2 regions of the Arthrobacter sp. E70 genome follow, and region 2 is predicted to be linked to the other one. Evidence: predicted binding sites of a transcription regulator. Region 2 holds the regulator's gene; the other holds the start of a gene.
What was found. The regulator LexA, encoded in region 2, represses DNA repair genes until DNA is damaged. The targets are predictions, from matches to a motif close to TCGAACANNTGTTCGA.

Region 1 (7,632 bases), on a different contig from region 2:
GCCGCCTTTGGCTCGGCCACTTCCCCCACCTCGGGACGGCTGAGGAACAGAACGTCCGCGGCGATCTTGCCGAAGGCGTCCAGCACGGAAGCGAGAGCATGCCCGAGGGAGGTGACGGCCAGGCGGTTGGTGTGCCACGGCGCCGCAGCCGGGGCCAGTCCCAGCTGGGACGCCAGGGCTTCCGCCAGTGAAAACGGTGTTGCGTGCGAGCCCTCCGTCAGCACCGTTCCGGCGGCGAGAGTTCCGGCGGCACCGCCGAACTGGACCGGGAACTGCAGCGCCTCCAGCTGGCGGCCCGCGGCGGCCACGCCCTGGAACCACTGCGCCGCCCGCAGGCCGAAGGTGAAGGGAAGGGAATGCTGGGTCAGGCTCCTGCCCACGCACAGCGTGTCCGCATGCTGCCCAGCCAGGGCGGCGAGCGCCGTCGTGGTGCCTTTGAGGTCCGCCAGCACGGCATGGACCGTGTTGCGGGCCAGCAGCATGAGGGCGGTGTCCAGCACGTCCTGGCTGGTCAGGGAGGTGTGGACGGCCTTTCCGGCGCCCGCCCCGGCGGTGTCCAGCGCGGCCACGTTCTTCCGGAGGTCCGCGAGCAGCGGGATCACCGGGTTGCCGCCGCCCTGGGCGCGCAGCGCGATACCGGCCAGGTCGTAGCGGCCCGCTTCGGCAGCGGAGGCGACGACGGCGGCGGAACCGGCAGGTGCCAGGCGGGCCCGTTCCAGCACGGCGGCCCAGCCGGATTCGACGGCGAGGATGGCGGCGAGCACTGCCCGGTCCCCCGTCAGCGCCGCCACCAGGGGTGACGCTGAGACGGGACTGAGCAGGCCGGCGTCGGCCTCTTCAGCGAAGGCGCGCAGGTCTCCCAGGGCGGCGGCGTGGGTCACTGGAAGTCCAGGAAAACCGTCTCGTCCTCACCCTGGAGACGGATGTCCCAGGTGAGGCCACCGTCGGGGTCGCGACGGGCGATGAGCGTCTTGCGGCGCTCCGGCTCCAGCGAGCTCAGCAGGGGGTCGTTGGCGAGGGCTTCGGTGTCCTCCGGCAAGTAGATGCGCGTGAACAGCCGGTTGGTGAGGCCGCGGGCAAAGAGCGCCACCGAAATAAAGGGCGCGGCCGCTGCTTTTCCGGGGACAGGCTTGGTGGGGCCGGGGTTGACCGTAGTGAAGGTGAAGACGCCGGAGTTGCCCACGGCGCTGCGGCCCCAGCCGGTGAAGGTGTAGCCGTCGCGGACCAGGGACCCGGTGCGCTGCACGACGTTGCCGTCCGCGTCCGGCTGCCAGATTTCCAGGATGGCGTCCGGGATGGTGTGCCCGGCACCGTCATAGACGGTGCCCTGCAGGCGGATGGAACCGGGCGATCCGGGCGCGAGGAGCTCATTGTCCTTTTCGAACGGGAGCGCATAGCCGTAGAACGGGCCCACGGTCTGGCCGGGGGTGGGTACCAGTTTGGTGCTCATCTCTACTCCTCATCCCCGGCGTCGCCGTATGCTTCGTTTTCGGTCCAGGTCCGCTTGGGACCGGTCAGGACGATGTCCCAGTTGTAGCCCAGGGCCCACTCAGGCTCGGTGAGGCTGTGGTCGTAGGTGGCCACGAGCCGGTCGCGGGCGTCCTGGTCCACGATGGTCTGGTAGATCGGGTCCAGCGGGAAGAGCTGGTCGCCCGGGAAATACATCTGGGTGATGATGCGCTGGGTGAACTCGCTGCCGAACAGCGAGAAGTGGATGTGCGCCGGGCGCCAGGCGTTCAGGTGGTTCTTCCACGGGTAGGCGCCGGGCTTGATGGTGGTGAACCGGTAGGAGCCGTCCGGACCGGTGATGCAGCGGCCGATGCCCGTGAAGTTGGGATCGATCGGGGCCGGGTGCTGGTCGCGCTTGTGGATGTAGCGGCCGGAGGAGTTAGCTTGCCAGATTTCCACAAGCTGGCCGGCCACGGGGCGGCCGTCACCGTCCAGGACCCTGCCGGCCACGATGATCCGCTCGCCCTGGGGCTCGCCGTTGTGCTGGATGGTGAGGTCCGATTCCAGGGCATGCACGTCCTGGTGCCCGAACGCCGGCGAGTACAGCTCGATGGTTTCCGGGTCGGCGTGCTGCAGGCTCTTGGTGGGGTGGCGCAGGATGCTGCTGCGGTACGGCGGGTAGTCCAGCCGCGGCTGGGTCTCCGGCTGGGCACCGTCCTTGAGCGCGCGCCGGTAGGCCTCGCCGAGCGCCGTGATTTCCGCGCTCAGATCCGCCTGGGATTCGGCAGCGGCGTCCAGGGGCGCGTGCGCTGCCTTGGGCTCGGCGGGCGGCACGAGCTCCTCCGATTCAAGCTCTGCGGTGGCGTCTTTTGGCACTGCGGGCTCCTTTTCTTGGTGGGCTTGGGTGGTTTTGGAGGCGTTAGGACGAAGGCCGGCTGCGGTGCAGGGAGTCGTACTGGACGGCGTGCCGGACCGGGGCATTGGGGGCGCCGTAGCCGTCGTAGCTGCCGCGCCGCTCCACCATTTCGAAGAACACACTGCCCACGGTGGCGGTGTAGAAATGGAGGAATTCGCCGTCGGCGTCCCGGTCGTACAGGAGGTTGAGCTCCTGGAGGGTGGCCAGGAAACCTGGTTCAAGGTCGAAGCGGGCGTCCAGGTCCTCGTAGTAGTTGGCCGGGATCTGCAGGAACTCCAGGCCGCGGCCGCGGGCGGAGCGTGCCGTGGCCACCAGGTCCGTGACGGCGAACGCGATGTGCTCCTGGTACGGCTGGCGGGCCGGTGCCTGCTGGACCGCCGTCTGCTGCACCGGGGCCAGGTTCAGGACGAGACGCACTGCGCCGTCGGAGGTCTGCATGACCTGTGAGCGCACCAGCCCGCTGGGGCTGGGAACTTCGGCGAACGGCTGCGGTTCCAGGGCCAGGGCGCTGGTATAGAAGAGGACGGCCTCGTCGAAGTGCTGCCACGGCTGGGCGAGGTTGACGTGGTCGATGACCGCGTTGGCCCCGGCGGAGGGGTGTTCCAGCCCTTCCCCAAACTCCCGGGTCCATGCGGCGGTGCCGTCCGGACTGCCCTGGCACAGGAAGATTTCGGTGGAGTCCGGGGCGCAGATGCCCTGGAAGACTTCCTCGTCCGCCTGGACCTTGCGGGCCACCACGGGTGCCTTGAGCTGCTGGGCGCGGGCGGAGGCAATCACGGGGGAATCGACGTCGAACCCCAGCGCGGCGATGGCCGGCTCAGCGTGCTGCGCGGCCTGTTCGTTGATGATGACGCGTGCCTGGCCCATGGTCCACAGCTGGACATCCTTGGTGCGGTGCCGGCCTTCGAAGGCGAAGCCGAGCTGGCCCAGGAGCTTCTCCAGCTGCGCGGTGTCGTCCGCCTTAACCTCGGCGAAGTTGAAGCCCGCGGGCTCGTTGACCTTGGGCAGCGTGGCAAGTTCCATGGGATAACGACGGCGGAGCGCGCCGCCGGCGGGAGCGGCACCGTCGGCCGCGTTCCCGGCGAGCCACTTGGCGCTCTGTTCCTCCAGCCAGATCAGGGAGCGCATGGCGTCGATGGCCGTCCGTTCGACGTCGGACTGGCGGAAGACGTCGTTGAAGACTTCCAGCGAAACCGGCCCGCTGTACCCGGCGCGGACCACGTGGCCCATGAACTTGGCGAGTTCGAACTGTCCCTCGCCGGGGAAGACGCGGTAGTGCCGGCTCCATGACAGTACGTCCATGGACAGTTTCGGGGCGTCGGCAACCTGGACGAAGAAAATCTTGTCGGGGTTGAACGCTTCGATGTGGGAGGTTTCCCAGTCCCGGCTCAGGATGTGGAAGGAATCCAGGCAGGTGCCCAGGTTGGGGTGGTCCACCATCTCCACGAGGCGGTAGGCGTGCTCGTAGTCGTTGACGTATCTGCCCCAGGCCAGGGCTTCGTAGGCCACCTTGACGCCGTGGTCGCCGGCCAGGTTGGCGAGCTGTGCCAGCTGTTCTGCGCGGAGGCCGTCGTCGTCGATGGTGGCCGTGGCGACGTTGGAGCAGACCAGGATGGTGTCCATGCCCAGGCGGGACATGAGCTTGAACTTGGCCTCCGCCCGGCGGAGGTTGGCCTTGAGCAGGTCCGGGGTGACGCCGTCGAAATCACGGAACGGCTGGTAGAGGTCCAGTCCCAGGCCCAGGTCCGCGGCCATGCTCCGCACCTGCTCCGGGCTGAGCGGCGAGGTGACCAGGTCCTGTTCAAAGATCTCGATGCCGTCGAAGCCCGCGATGGCGCAGGCCTGCATCTTTTCCTTCAGGGTGCCGGACAGGCAAACGGTGGCGATTCCGGTGCGCATCAGGCGGCCACCTCCTCGGCGGCCACGAGTTCCAGGAAGTGGCTGCGCATGCGGTCCGGGTCGGCGTCCAGGCCGGTGAAAATGCGGAAGGCATCCGCGGCCTGGCCCACGGCCATCCGGCCGCCGTCCAGGACGTCGCAGCCCTTGGCGCGCGCTCCGCGGACCAGTTCGGTCTCGATGGGGCGGTAGACGATGTCGGCCACCCAGTGCCGGGACTCGAGCAGGTCCAGGTCGAGGGGCGTGCCGGGGTGCGCGGCCATGCCGACCGGGGTGCAGTGCACCAAACCGTCGGCCAGCGGCATCAGCTGCGGCAGCTCCGCCGTCGTGCCTGCCGTGACGGTGCGGTCGGGGAAGAAGCCTGCCAGCTCGGATGCCCGTGCCGCGGCCCGGGCCGGGTCCACATCCACCAGGTGGAGCGCGCGGACGCCGGCGGTGAGCAGGGCGTAGGCGACGGCGGACCCGGCACCCCCTGCGCCCAGCTGGACCACGCGGTCCAGGTCCGCCCCGGGCAGGCCGGACGCCAGGGCGGCGGCGAAGCCGGAGAAGTCGGTGTTGTGCCCGATGAGGCGGCCGTCGCGGATGACCACCGTGTTCACGGCGCCCAAACGGCGGGCATCGGGGGAAATCTCGTCGAGGTGCTCCAGGACCAGCTGCTTGCAGGGGTGGGTGATGTTCAGGCCGTTGAAGCCGAGGGTGCGCGCGCTCTGCAGGATGCTGCCCACGGCGTCGCCGCCGAGCCCCAGTTCCAGCAGGTCGATGGGGCGGTAAAGGTAGCGCAGGCCCTGCACGTCCCCTTCCCGCTCGTGCATGGGCGGGGTGAGTGATGGCGTGACGCCGTCTCCGACCAGTCCCACGAGGTAGGACTCAGTTCGAATACTCATCCGTGCAGCTCCTTTGGTAACGGCACCGGGCATCCGCGAAACGGAAGACCTGCCCGGTGATAGGGATTACAGTACAGCAATTGTTCACTTGTCGCACTACTGTTCGTGATACGAACGCAGTACGGAAGACTGCCGGTCCTCAGCCGCGCTGCGGGAGGCGTGCGGCCAGTTCGGCGGCGGCCTCCTGCAAGACCGGGACGTGGGCCTCGAGCTCCTCCAGGCCCATGCGGAAGACGGGTACCGCGGTGGCAAGGGAGGCAAAAGCATGGCCCTGGCTGTTGAGCACGGGCACCGCCACCGCACGCATGCCGGCTTCGTTCTCCTCATCCATGACGGCATACCCGCGCCGGTGCACTTCCTCGATCTCCGCCCGGAAGGCGTCGCGGTTCGTAATCGACTTCTCGGCCAGGCGCTCCAGCGGAAGTTCATCCAGCAGGCGCTCCCGCTCACCATCCTCGGCGAATGCCACCAGGGCCTTGCCCACGGCGGTGGTGGACAGGGAGCCGAGGTGGCCGGGATCGCTGGTGACGCGGAAGGTCTGGGGCCCGTCCACCTTGCTGACGGTCAGGTGGTGCAGGCCGTCGCGGACACTGAGGATGGTGGCCTCGCCGGTCTGCTCGGTGACCCTGCGCAGGATCGGCATGGCGGTCCCGGCGAAACCATGGTGGTTTGACACCCGCTGGCCCAGCTGGAAGATCCGCAGGCCGAGGTGGTACCGGCGCCCGTCGGGCTCGTAGTCGACAAAGCCGTCGCGGGTCAGCGACCCGAGCAGCCGGTATGTGGTGCTGAACGGCAGTTCTGCGCGGCGGGAGATCTCCGCGGCACTGGCGCCGCGCGGCTCCTCACCCAGGAGGACCAGAAGACCCAGGGCCTTGCCCACCATGTCCGTGCGCTCGGCGGGACGTGCGCCCACCCTGGCTTCCGGGGGCATGGCATTCACAGGCTCTGCGGCGGCAGTGACAGCAACAGCGGATTCTTCATTGGCCACTGTGGTTCGGTTCACACTCATGGTTCGATGTTGCCACAATGTGAGAGCTATTTCTAGATGGTGATTATTTTCTTGACAGGTGACTGCCCTCACAGTCATAGTTTCTGTATCGCGCAAGTAGCTCCCACCATGTGGCTACTAACGCCGGGTCTCTTCCGGACTCCAGCCGCATCGCGCCCCGCCCGCACCAAGGCAGCGGCGGCTGCGACCCCCAGATCCATCCGCGACAATGTCGTCACACCAAAGGAACACCATGAGCCAGACACTTCCGTCTACCGGGGCGGGTGCCCTCACCTCTGCCGGGACGCCCAAGAAGGCGGCCCTCGCCAGCTTCCTGGGCAGCGCCGTCGAATACTACGACTTCTTCATCTTCGGTTCCGCCGCGGCGCTGATCTTCCCCACGGTCTTCTTCCCCAACGCCGATGCCAACGCCGCCATCATGTCCTTCGCAACCTTCGGGTTCGCCTACGTGGCCCGGCCCATCGGCGCCATCATCCTGGGCCACTTCGGTGACCGGGTGGGCCGCCGGAAGGTCCTGATGTTCACCCTGCTGCTGATGGGTGCCTCAACCTTCGTCATCGGCTGCCTCCCGGACTTCCACACGGTTGGCTGGTGGGCTCCGGCGCTGCTGGTGCTGGCCCGCCTCTGCCAGGGCCTCTCCGCCGCCGGTGAGCAGGCCGGCGCCTCCTCCATGACGCTGGAGCACGCTCCGGACAACCGCCGCTCCTTCTTCACCTCCTGGACCCTCACCGGCACCCAGGGCGGGCAAATCCTCGCCGCCCTGGTGTTCATCCCCGTCCTGGCCCTGCCGGACGAGATCAAGTTCGGCATCGGCTGGCGCATCCCGTTCTGGCTCAGTGCCGCCGTCGTTGTGGTGGCATTCCTGATCCGGCGCACCCTGCACGAACCGCCCGCCTTCGAGGAAGCCCGGAAGAACGCGGACATCGCCAAGCTCCCGGTTGCCGACCTGCTCAAGGGCCACTGGCGCGACGTGCTGCGCGTCATCTGCTGCGCCTTCATCGCCGCCGTCTCCACGGTTTTCGGCACCCTCGCCATCAGCTACGCCAAGACCGTAGCCGGCGTGGACGGGACCACTACGCTGTGGCTGGTGGTGGGCGCCAACCTGGTGGCCCTGGGCACGCAGCCGCTTTTCGGAATGCTCGCAGACAGGATCGGCCGCAAGCCCGTCTTCATCTACGGTGCCCTGGCCAGCGCGGTGCTGACCCCCGTGTTCCTGCTCAGCCTGGAGTCCGGCAGCGTCCCGCTGATGTTCCTGGCCGCCATCGGCATGTTCTCCGGCGGTTACGCGGCCGCCAATGCCGTCTGGCCGTCCTTCTACGCCGAGATGTTCAGCACCAAGGTCCGCTTCTCCGGCCTGGCCATCGGCACGCAGCTGGGCTTCCTGATGGCAGGGTTCGCCCCGGCGATCGTGGCGGCCATGGGCGGCATCAAGCCCGGCGGCTGGGTGCAGATCAGCATCTTCACGGCCATCATCTGCG
Region 2 (7,632 bases):
ACACCAACGCCGGCAAGTCCTCACTGCTCAACCGCCTCACGGACGCCGGCGTCCTCGTGGAGAACGCCCTGTTCGCCACGCTGGATCCCACCGTCCGCAAAGCTGAGACGGCTGACGGCCTCGGGTACACGCTGGCCGATACCGTCGGGTTCGTCCGTTCCCTGCCCACCCAGCTCGTGGAGGCATTCCGCTCCACCCTTGAAGAAGTGGCGGACGCGGACCTGATCCTGCACGTGGTCGATGTCTCGCACCCGGACCCCGAAGGGCAGATCGCAGCCGTCCGCAAGGTCTTCAGCGAAGTCGACGCACGCAAGGTGCCCGAGATCATCGTGCTGAACAAGGCCGATGCTGCGGATCCTTTCGTGGTGGAGCGGCTCAAGCAGCGCGAGCCGCGGCACGTGGTGGTGTCGGCCCGCACCGGCGAAGGTATCGCGGAGCTGCTGAAGGCCATCAGTGACTCCATTCCACGGCCCAGCGTCAAGCTCGAACTGCTCATCCCGTATGACCGCGGGGACCTGGTCAGCAAGCTCCACGAGTCGGACGCGGAAATCATCAGCCTGGACCACGGGGAGACGGGCACCAAGGCCGTCGTGATGGTCCGGGAAGGCCTCGCGTCCGAACTGGAACCATTCGCCAGCAATGACTGACCCCGCGGCCGGCACAGCCACGGAGACGGCCGGCGGGCAGTTCGTCCTCGAACTGCTCGACCGGGCCGTTGCCGGCATGGGCGGGCAAAGCCGCACAGGCCAGCACGAAATGGCGCGGCAGGTGGCGCAGGCGATCGAAACGGGCAACCACCTGCTGGTCCAGGCAGGCACCGGCACCGGCAAATCGCTGGCCTACCTTGTGCCGCTCATTGCCCATGCGCTCGAAAGCGACAAACCTGCGCTGGTCTCGACCGCCACCTTGGCCTTGCAGACGCAGATTGTGGGCAGGGACCTGCCCAGGCTCCTCAAGAACATCGGCCCGGCGCTGCAGCGCCCCGTCAAGGTGGCGCTGGTCAAGGGCCGGTCCAACTACGTGTGCCGGCACAAGCTCGAAGGCGGCTTCCCGTCGGAAGAGCCCGCCGAGGGCCAGCTTTTTTCCCTCGGCGAGGACACAAGCGTCCCGCACTTCGCAGCGGCTGTGGGGGGCCCGGCCTCCCAGCTCGGCAAGGAAGTGGTGCGCCTGCGCGAGTGGGCGGAGAAGACGGCCACGGGCGACCGGGACGAGTTGCTTCCCGGTGTTACCGACAGGGCCTGGCGGCAGGTCTCCGTGACTTCCATGGAATGCCTCGGGGCACAAAAATGCCCGATGGCCGCCGAATGCTTCAGCGAACTCGCCCGGCAGGATGCTGCCGAGGCCGATGTCGTGGTCACCAACCACGCCATGCTAGCCGTGAGTGCCTTTGAGGGGCTGGCGGTCCTGCCTGAGTACGACGTCGTGGTGGTGGACGAAGCCCACGAACTGCAGGACCGGGTCACCGGGGCCGTCACCGGGCAGCTGTCCGTGGCCATGGTGCATGCTGCCGCCGCAGGTGCACGGAAACACACCGCCATCACCGTTGACGCGCTCAATGCCGCTGCTGCCAACCTGGAGCTTGCCCTGGCAGGTGCTCCGGCCGGACTGCTCCCCAACGGCCTGAACGACGAACAACTGGACTGCGTGGACCAGCTGCGGGAAGCCTGCCGTGCTGCGCTCTCCGACTCGAAGGGGGACAGCAACACCACGGCCGACGGCGGCAGGCAGCTCGCCAGGTCACGGCTCATGCTCATCCTGGAACTCTGCGAGCGGCTGATCGCCGCCCGCGAGAACCGCGAGGTGGTCTGGTTCTCCCGCGCCAGCACGTTCGATCCCGGCCAGGGGTATTCCCAGCCGGACGAAAATGCTCCGGTGCTGATCAATATCGCCCCGCTGTCCGTCGCCGGAAGGCTGCGCGAAGGGCTCTTCGCCGGGCATACGGTCGTGCTGACGTCCGCCACGTTGGCCATCGGTTCCGCGTTTGAACCGGCCGCCGGCGGCCTCGGCCTGATTGGCGAGGGCGCCCCCAGCTGGACCGGGGTGGATGTTGGCTCCCCGTTCGACTACCCCCGGCAGGGCATCCTCTATGTGGCCGGGCACCTGCCCAAACCCGGGCGCGGCGTGTCCCCCGAAGCGCTGGCCGAACTGGAAGCACTCATCAAGGCCTCCGGCGGGGGAGCGCTGTGCCTGTTTTCGTCACGCCGCGCAGCGGAGGAGGCTGCCGATGCCCTCCGCGCCAAGGTCGGCGTAACGATCCTCTGCCAGGGTGAGTCCACCATGACTGCGCTGGTCAAGCAGTTCGCGGACGAACCTGACACCTGCCTGTTCGGCACCATGTCCCTGTGGCAGGGGGTGGACGTTCCCGGCGGGTCGTGCCGGCTGGTGGTGATCGACCGCATTCCGTTCCCGCGCCCGGACGACCCACTGATGACGGCGCGTTCGCGGGCGGTGGCACAGGCCGGCGGCAACGGCTTCATGTCAGTTTCTGCAACCCACGCCGCAATCCGCCTCGCCCAGGGGGCCGGCCGCCTGATCAGGTCAACGGGGGACAAGGGTGTAGTGGCTGTCCTGGACTCCCGCCTGGCCACCGAGCGCTATGCCGGATTCCTGCGGGCCGCCCTGCCGCCGTTCTGGTCCACCACGGACCGCAGCAAAGCGTTGGCTGCCCTGAGCCGGCTGGGGGCCGAAGCCTCCGCCTAGGACGCATCCGGGTACGACGGGCCGAAGCGGGTATGAGGGATCAGCGGGTACGACGGGCGGCGGGTGCGTCAGATCAGCGGGTACGTCGGATCAAAGTGAGCGCAGGACGGAAACCACTTTGCCCATGATGGTGGCGTGGTCGCCCAGGATGGGCTCGTACTGCGTGTTCTGCGGGAGCAACCAGGTGTGGCCATCGCGCTGCCGGAACGTCTTAACCGTGGCTTCGTCGTCCAGCAGGGCAGCGACGATGTCGCCGTTGGCGGCGTCAGCCTGGCGCCGCACCACCACCCAGTCACCATCACAAATGGCCGCGTCCACCATCGAATCACCGGCCACCCTGAGCATGAAGAGCTCACCCTGGCCGACGAGCTGGCGGGGGAGCGGCATGACATCTTCAACCACCTGGTCCGCCAGGATGGGACCGCCGGCCGCAATGCGCCCCACCAGAGGAACCATGGCGGTATCCAGGGCTGTGGGCAGCTCCGTGACGGTGGCTCCTGCCCCGGGTGCGTGCGGCGACGGCGTGCCCTCCGCCTTGGCTGCGCCGCGGTCCAGGGTGAGGGGCATCAGCACTTCCATGGCACGGGGCCGTTTCGGGTCCCGGCGGAGGTAGCCGAGCTTTTCCAGCTGTGAAAGCTGGTGGGTCACGCTGGACAGGCTGGCGAGGCCGACCGTATCCCCAATCTCGCGCATGGAGGGCGGATACCCGTTCTCATTGACCGAGCGCTGGATCGTTTCGAGGATCTTCTTCTGCCGGGGTGTCAGGCCCTTGGCGCTCCTCTTGTGCTGCGGGGCCGTCCTGCCTCCGGCGGCTGCTGCTGCCATAAACGCCAATGCCTTTCGGTTGCCACCGGACCTCCCGCATCACGCTGTCCAACAGCGCCGCCTGGAGGGCCCCCACCGTCATTGTCAGACCCTGCTGGTCAACTTTCCTGGTGGTTGTTCTTTGTTCTCAAAGCTAGGCCAGCCACATGGCTTTTTCAAACATTTGTTCTAGCGAGTCTCGACATTGTTCGTTGATAAGTGCTAAAACTGAACCAGCAAAGTTCGAACATGTGTTCTAGTCCGCGTCCTTCCCGTTCGAAGGTGGCACCGGAAAACCAGATCCGGGGTGATCTTCGGAAGGTGGCCGCGGCGGGTGCGGAAGGCGGTACTTCCGCCGGCGCCCGGCCGGTTTGGTTGCAGCACAGTATTGGTCCAGGAGGGCTAAGTTCATGTCAGCTTTATCTCTTCCCCAGGTATCCCGTCCGCGGCAGGCCCCCATGCAGCAGTTGCTGTCCCGCCGCCAATCAGCACGCCGTGTCCGTCAGGCGCCGTCCGGCAGGATTAGGCTGACCCGCCGCGGCAGGCTCGTCCTGATCGGCATCCCGGCCATGCTCCTTGCTGTGCTCCTGCTGTCCCTGGCCGGACTCTTCAATGCCCCGGCCAAGGCCTCAGATTCGGCCGCGGAGCTAAGGCTGACACCCACCGTGACCGTGACGGTCCAGCCCGGCCAGTCCCTCTGGGCCATCGCGGGAGAAGTCGCTCCAGGCCGCGACGCCCGCGACGTTGTCGCGGACATCGTGCAGCTCAACAATCTTGCGGCGGGTGCCGTCGTGCCCGGCCAGCAGCTTTACGTCCCCACCCACTGACGGGGCGGCCCCGGCCGCGCGGAGCCACGCCGAGGGCGAACAGAAGCTGTCACATTTTCCGGTCTTTACCGAGGCAACTAAACTGTTCAGGTGAACGACCAGCTAGAACGTCTGAACCGGCTTCCCCTCCGCAGCAACCTTCGCGGGCTCACCCCCTACGGGGCGCCCCAGCTGGATGTCCCCATCCTCCTCAACGTCAACGAGAACACCCATGGCGTCCCGGCCGATGTACGCGCAGCCATCACGGCCGCCGTAACCGAGGCTGCGGCGGGTCTGAACCGCTACCCGGACCGGGAATTCACGGATCTTCGTCGCGCGCTTGCCGAATACCTGGGACACGGACTGGACGAGTCCAACCTGTGGGCAGCCAACGGGTCCAACGAGGTCCTGCAGCAAATCCTCCAGGCGTTTGGCGGCCCTGGCCGCACCGCCCTCGGATTCCCGCCCACGTATTCCATGTACCCCCTCCTGGCCAGCGGCACGGACACCCGCTACATCACCGGCGAACGGGCGGGGAACTACGATCTCACTGCCGAATCCGCAGCCCGCCAGGTCAGGGAATTGCAGCCGAACATCGTGTTCCTTTGTTCCCCGAACAACCCCACCGGGACCGGACTCGGCCTGGACGTCGTGGAGGCCGTCTACGACGCGGGGGAGGAAAGCCAAACCATCGTGATCGTGGACGAGGCATACCACGAGTTTGCCCACGAGGGCACGCCCAGTGCCCTGACCCTGCTGCCCGGCAGGGAGCGGCTGATCGTCTCCCGCACCATGAGCAAGGCCTTCGCCCTCGCGGGCGCCCGGCTTGGATACATGGCTGCAGCCCCGGAAGTCACCGACGCCCTCCGCCTGGTGCGGCTGCCGTACCATCTCTCCGCCATCACGCAGGCCACGGCCCTCGCTGCCCTCGAGCACCGGGAGGCGCTGATGGCCGAGGTTGAGGACATCAAGAAGCAGCGGGACCGCATCGTCGAAGGCCTGACGCGGATGGGCCTCACCCCCGCTGCCTCCGACTCCAACTTCGTCTTCTTCGGCGGCTTGGAAAACCCGCACCAGGTCTGGCAGGAGCTGCTGGATGCGGGCGTGCTGATCCGGGACGTCGGAATCCCGGGCCACCTCCGGGTCACGGCGGGCACTGAGGCGGAAACCACAGCGTTCCTCACGTCGCTGGAACGCATTCTTGCCGGACAGGCCGCGCTTCCCGCCTAGACTTGATACAGCGGCTTCCGGGTGCAGCAGTGCTGGACGCCTTGAACCAACCACTCCCCAAAAGGAACCTTCACCATGACTACCACCGGATCGAACGCCGCCGAGGCCAGGACTGCCCGCATGGAGCGGGCCACCAGCGAGTCGTCCGTGCTGGTGGAAATCAACCTTGACGGCACCGGCGTTTCGGACATCGATACCTCCGTGCCGTTCTACGACCACATGCTCACGGCCTTGTGCAAGCACTCGCTGATCGACATGACCGTCAAGGCCACCGGCGACATCCACATCGATGTCCACCACACGGTGGAGGACGTCGCGATCACCTTCGGTGAGGTCCTGCGCTCGGCGCTCGGCAACAAGGCCGGCATCCGCAGGTTCGGTGAAGCCACCGTCCCGCTGGACGAGGCACTCGCCCACGCCGTGGTCGACGTCTCGGGCCGGCCCTACCTGGTGCACGGCGGCGAGCCGGCAGGCCAGGAATACCACCTGATCGGCGGCCACTTCACCGGGTCCCTGACCCGGCACGTCTTCGAAGCCATCACCCTGCACGCCGGGATCTGCCTGCACATGAACGTGCTTGCCGGCCGAGACCCGCACCACATCGTCGAGGCGCAGTTCAAGGCCTTTGCCCGCGCCCTGCGTGCCGCCGTCGAACCCGATCCCCGAGTTGAGGGCATCCCTTCCACCAAGGGCGCGCTGTGAGCGGGCAGGTCCTTAAGGACGGCGCCATCGTCGATCCCTCCGCCTCGCGGAAGCTCCCTTCGCCGGAGGGCAAGCCGACCGTCACCGTGCTGGACTACGGCTCGGGAAACGTCAGGTCCGCCGTGCGTGCCCTGGAGCGCGCCGGCGCCGAGGTGATCCTCAGCGCCAAGCCGGAGGATGTGCTCAACGCTGACGGCCTGGTGGTGCCCGGGGTGGGCGCCTTCGAGACCGTCATGCGCGAACTCAAGGCCGTGGACGGTATCCGTCTCATTGGCAGGCGCGTTGCAGGGGGCCGCCCCGTGCTGGGCATCTGCGTCGGCCTCCAGGTCCTGTTCGAAGCAGGCGTGGAGCACGGCACCGAAGCCGAAGGCATCGGCGAATGGCCCGGCAAGGTGGAGGCGCTGCCGGCCGACGTCGTTCCGCACATGGGCTGGAACACCGTCAAGGTGCCGGAAGGCTCCAAACTCTTTGCCGGCGTCGAGAATGAACGGTTCTACTTCGTGCACTCCTACGGCGTGCAGGAATGGAACTTCGACGTCATCCAGCCCCGGATGGCGCCGCCCCTGGTCACCTGGTCCGAACACGGAGGCCCGTTCATCGCCGCCGTCGAAAACGGCCCGCTGTGTGCCACGCAGTTCCACCCGGAAAAGTCCGGCGATGCCGGCGCCCGGCTGCTCCGCAACTGGGTGGAAGGGCTGCGCAAGCCCGCCGCCGGCCAGCCCGGGACCAGCGAAACCACCGGCACCGGCAGCGACGCCTGAATGTGGTCCGTCCTGCTGATGGGCCTTGCCGGACTCCTGATCGGCGGCGCCATCTCTTTCCGGCAGCAGCACAAGCCGTTATGGACGCAGGTTGCGTTCTACGTCTTGGCCGCGATGTCGCTGCTCGCCGCGTACCTGCTGACTCTCCCTGCCGGCTGACCGCCATCCGGCCCTCCGTTTGCCTCGACAGAACCAACACCAAGGATGAGTATGACCACCGCATATGACCTGCCGGTACTTGAACTGCTGCCCGCCGTTGACGTCGTCAATGGGCAGGCCGTCCGGCTCGTCCAGGGCGAGGCGGGCAGCGAGACGAGCTACGGCACCCCTCTCGAAGCGGCGCTGAACTGGCAGCAGCAGGGCGCTGAATGGGTGCACCTGGTGGACCTGGACGCAGCTTTCGGACGCGGCTCGAACGCGGAGCTGCTGCGCGAAGTGGTGGGCCGCCTGGACATCAAGGTTGAACTCTCCGGTGGCCTCCGCGACGACGAAACGCTGGAAGCAGCCCTCAACCTGGGCGTAGCACGCGTCAACCTTGGTACCGCTGCCCTGGAAAACCCCGAGTGGACGCAGCGGGCCATCGAACGTTTCGGCGACAAGATCGCCGTCGGGCTGGACGTCCGCGGAAC

Region 1: AC3IMC_RS15140 (shikimate dehydrogenase) is a predicted target of LexA. The motif match lies at 5,237-5,252, and genes of this name have one in related genera.

The regions. Positions count from the first base shown of each region.
Region 1 is NZ_JBYQFR010000011.1:124,622-132,253, forward strand. Features, by position in the region: gene AC3IMC_RS15120 (lyase family protein) at 1-881, opposite strand, end outside; gene pcaG (protocatechuate 3,4-dioxygenase subunit alpha) at 878-1,450, opposite strand; gene pcaH (protocatechuate 3,4-dioxygenase subunit beta) at 1,453-2,325, opposite strand; gene AC3IMC_RS15135 (bifunctional sugar phosphate isomerase/epimerase/4-hydroxyphenylpyruvate dioxygenase family protein) at 2,369-4,264, opposite strand; gene AC3IMC_RS15140 (shikimate dehydrogenase) at 4,264-5,145, opposite strand; gene AC3IMC_RS15145 (IclR family transcriptional regulator) at 5,285-6,154, opposite strand; gene AC3IMC_RS15150 (MFS transporter) at 6,387-7,632, shown strand, end outside.
Region 2 is NZ_JBYQFR010000006.1:34,073-41,704, reverse strand. Features, by position in the region: gene hflX (GTPase HflX) at 1-647, shown strand, start outside; gene AC3IMC_RS09050 (ATP-dependent DNA helicase) at 640-2,700, shown strand; gene lexA (transcriptional repressor LexA) at 2,791-3,525, opposite strand; gene AC3IMC_RS09040 (LysM peptidoglycan-binding domain-containing protein) at 3,963-4,331, shown strand; gene AC3IMC_RS09035 (histidinol-phosphate transaminase) at 4,422-5,540, shown strand; gene hisB (imidazoleglycerol-phosphate dehydratase HisB) at 5,616-6,242, shown strand; gene hisH (imidazole glycerol phosphate synthase subunit HisH) at 6,239-7,003, shown strand; gene AC3IMC_RS09020 (hypothetical protein) at 7,004-7,162, shown strand; gene priA (bifunctional 1-(5-phosphoribosyl)-5-((5-phosphoribosylamino)methylideneamino)imidazole-4-carboxamide isomerase/phosphoribosylanthranilate isomerase PriA) at 7,214-7,632, shown strand, end outside.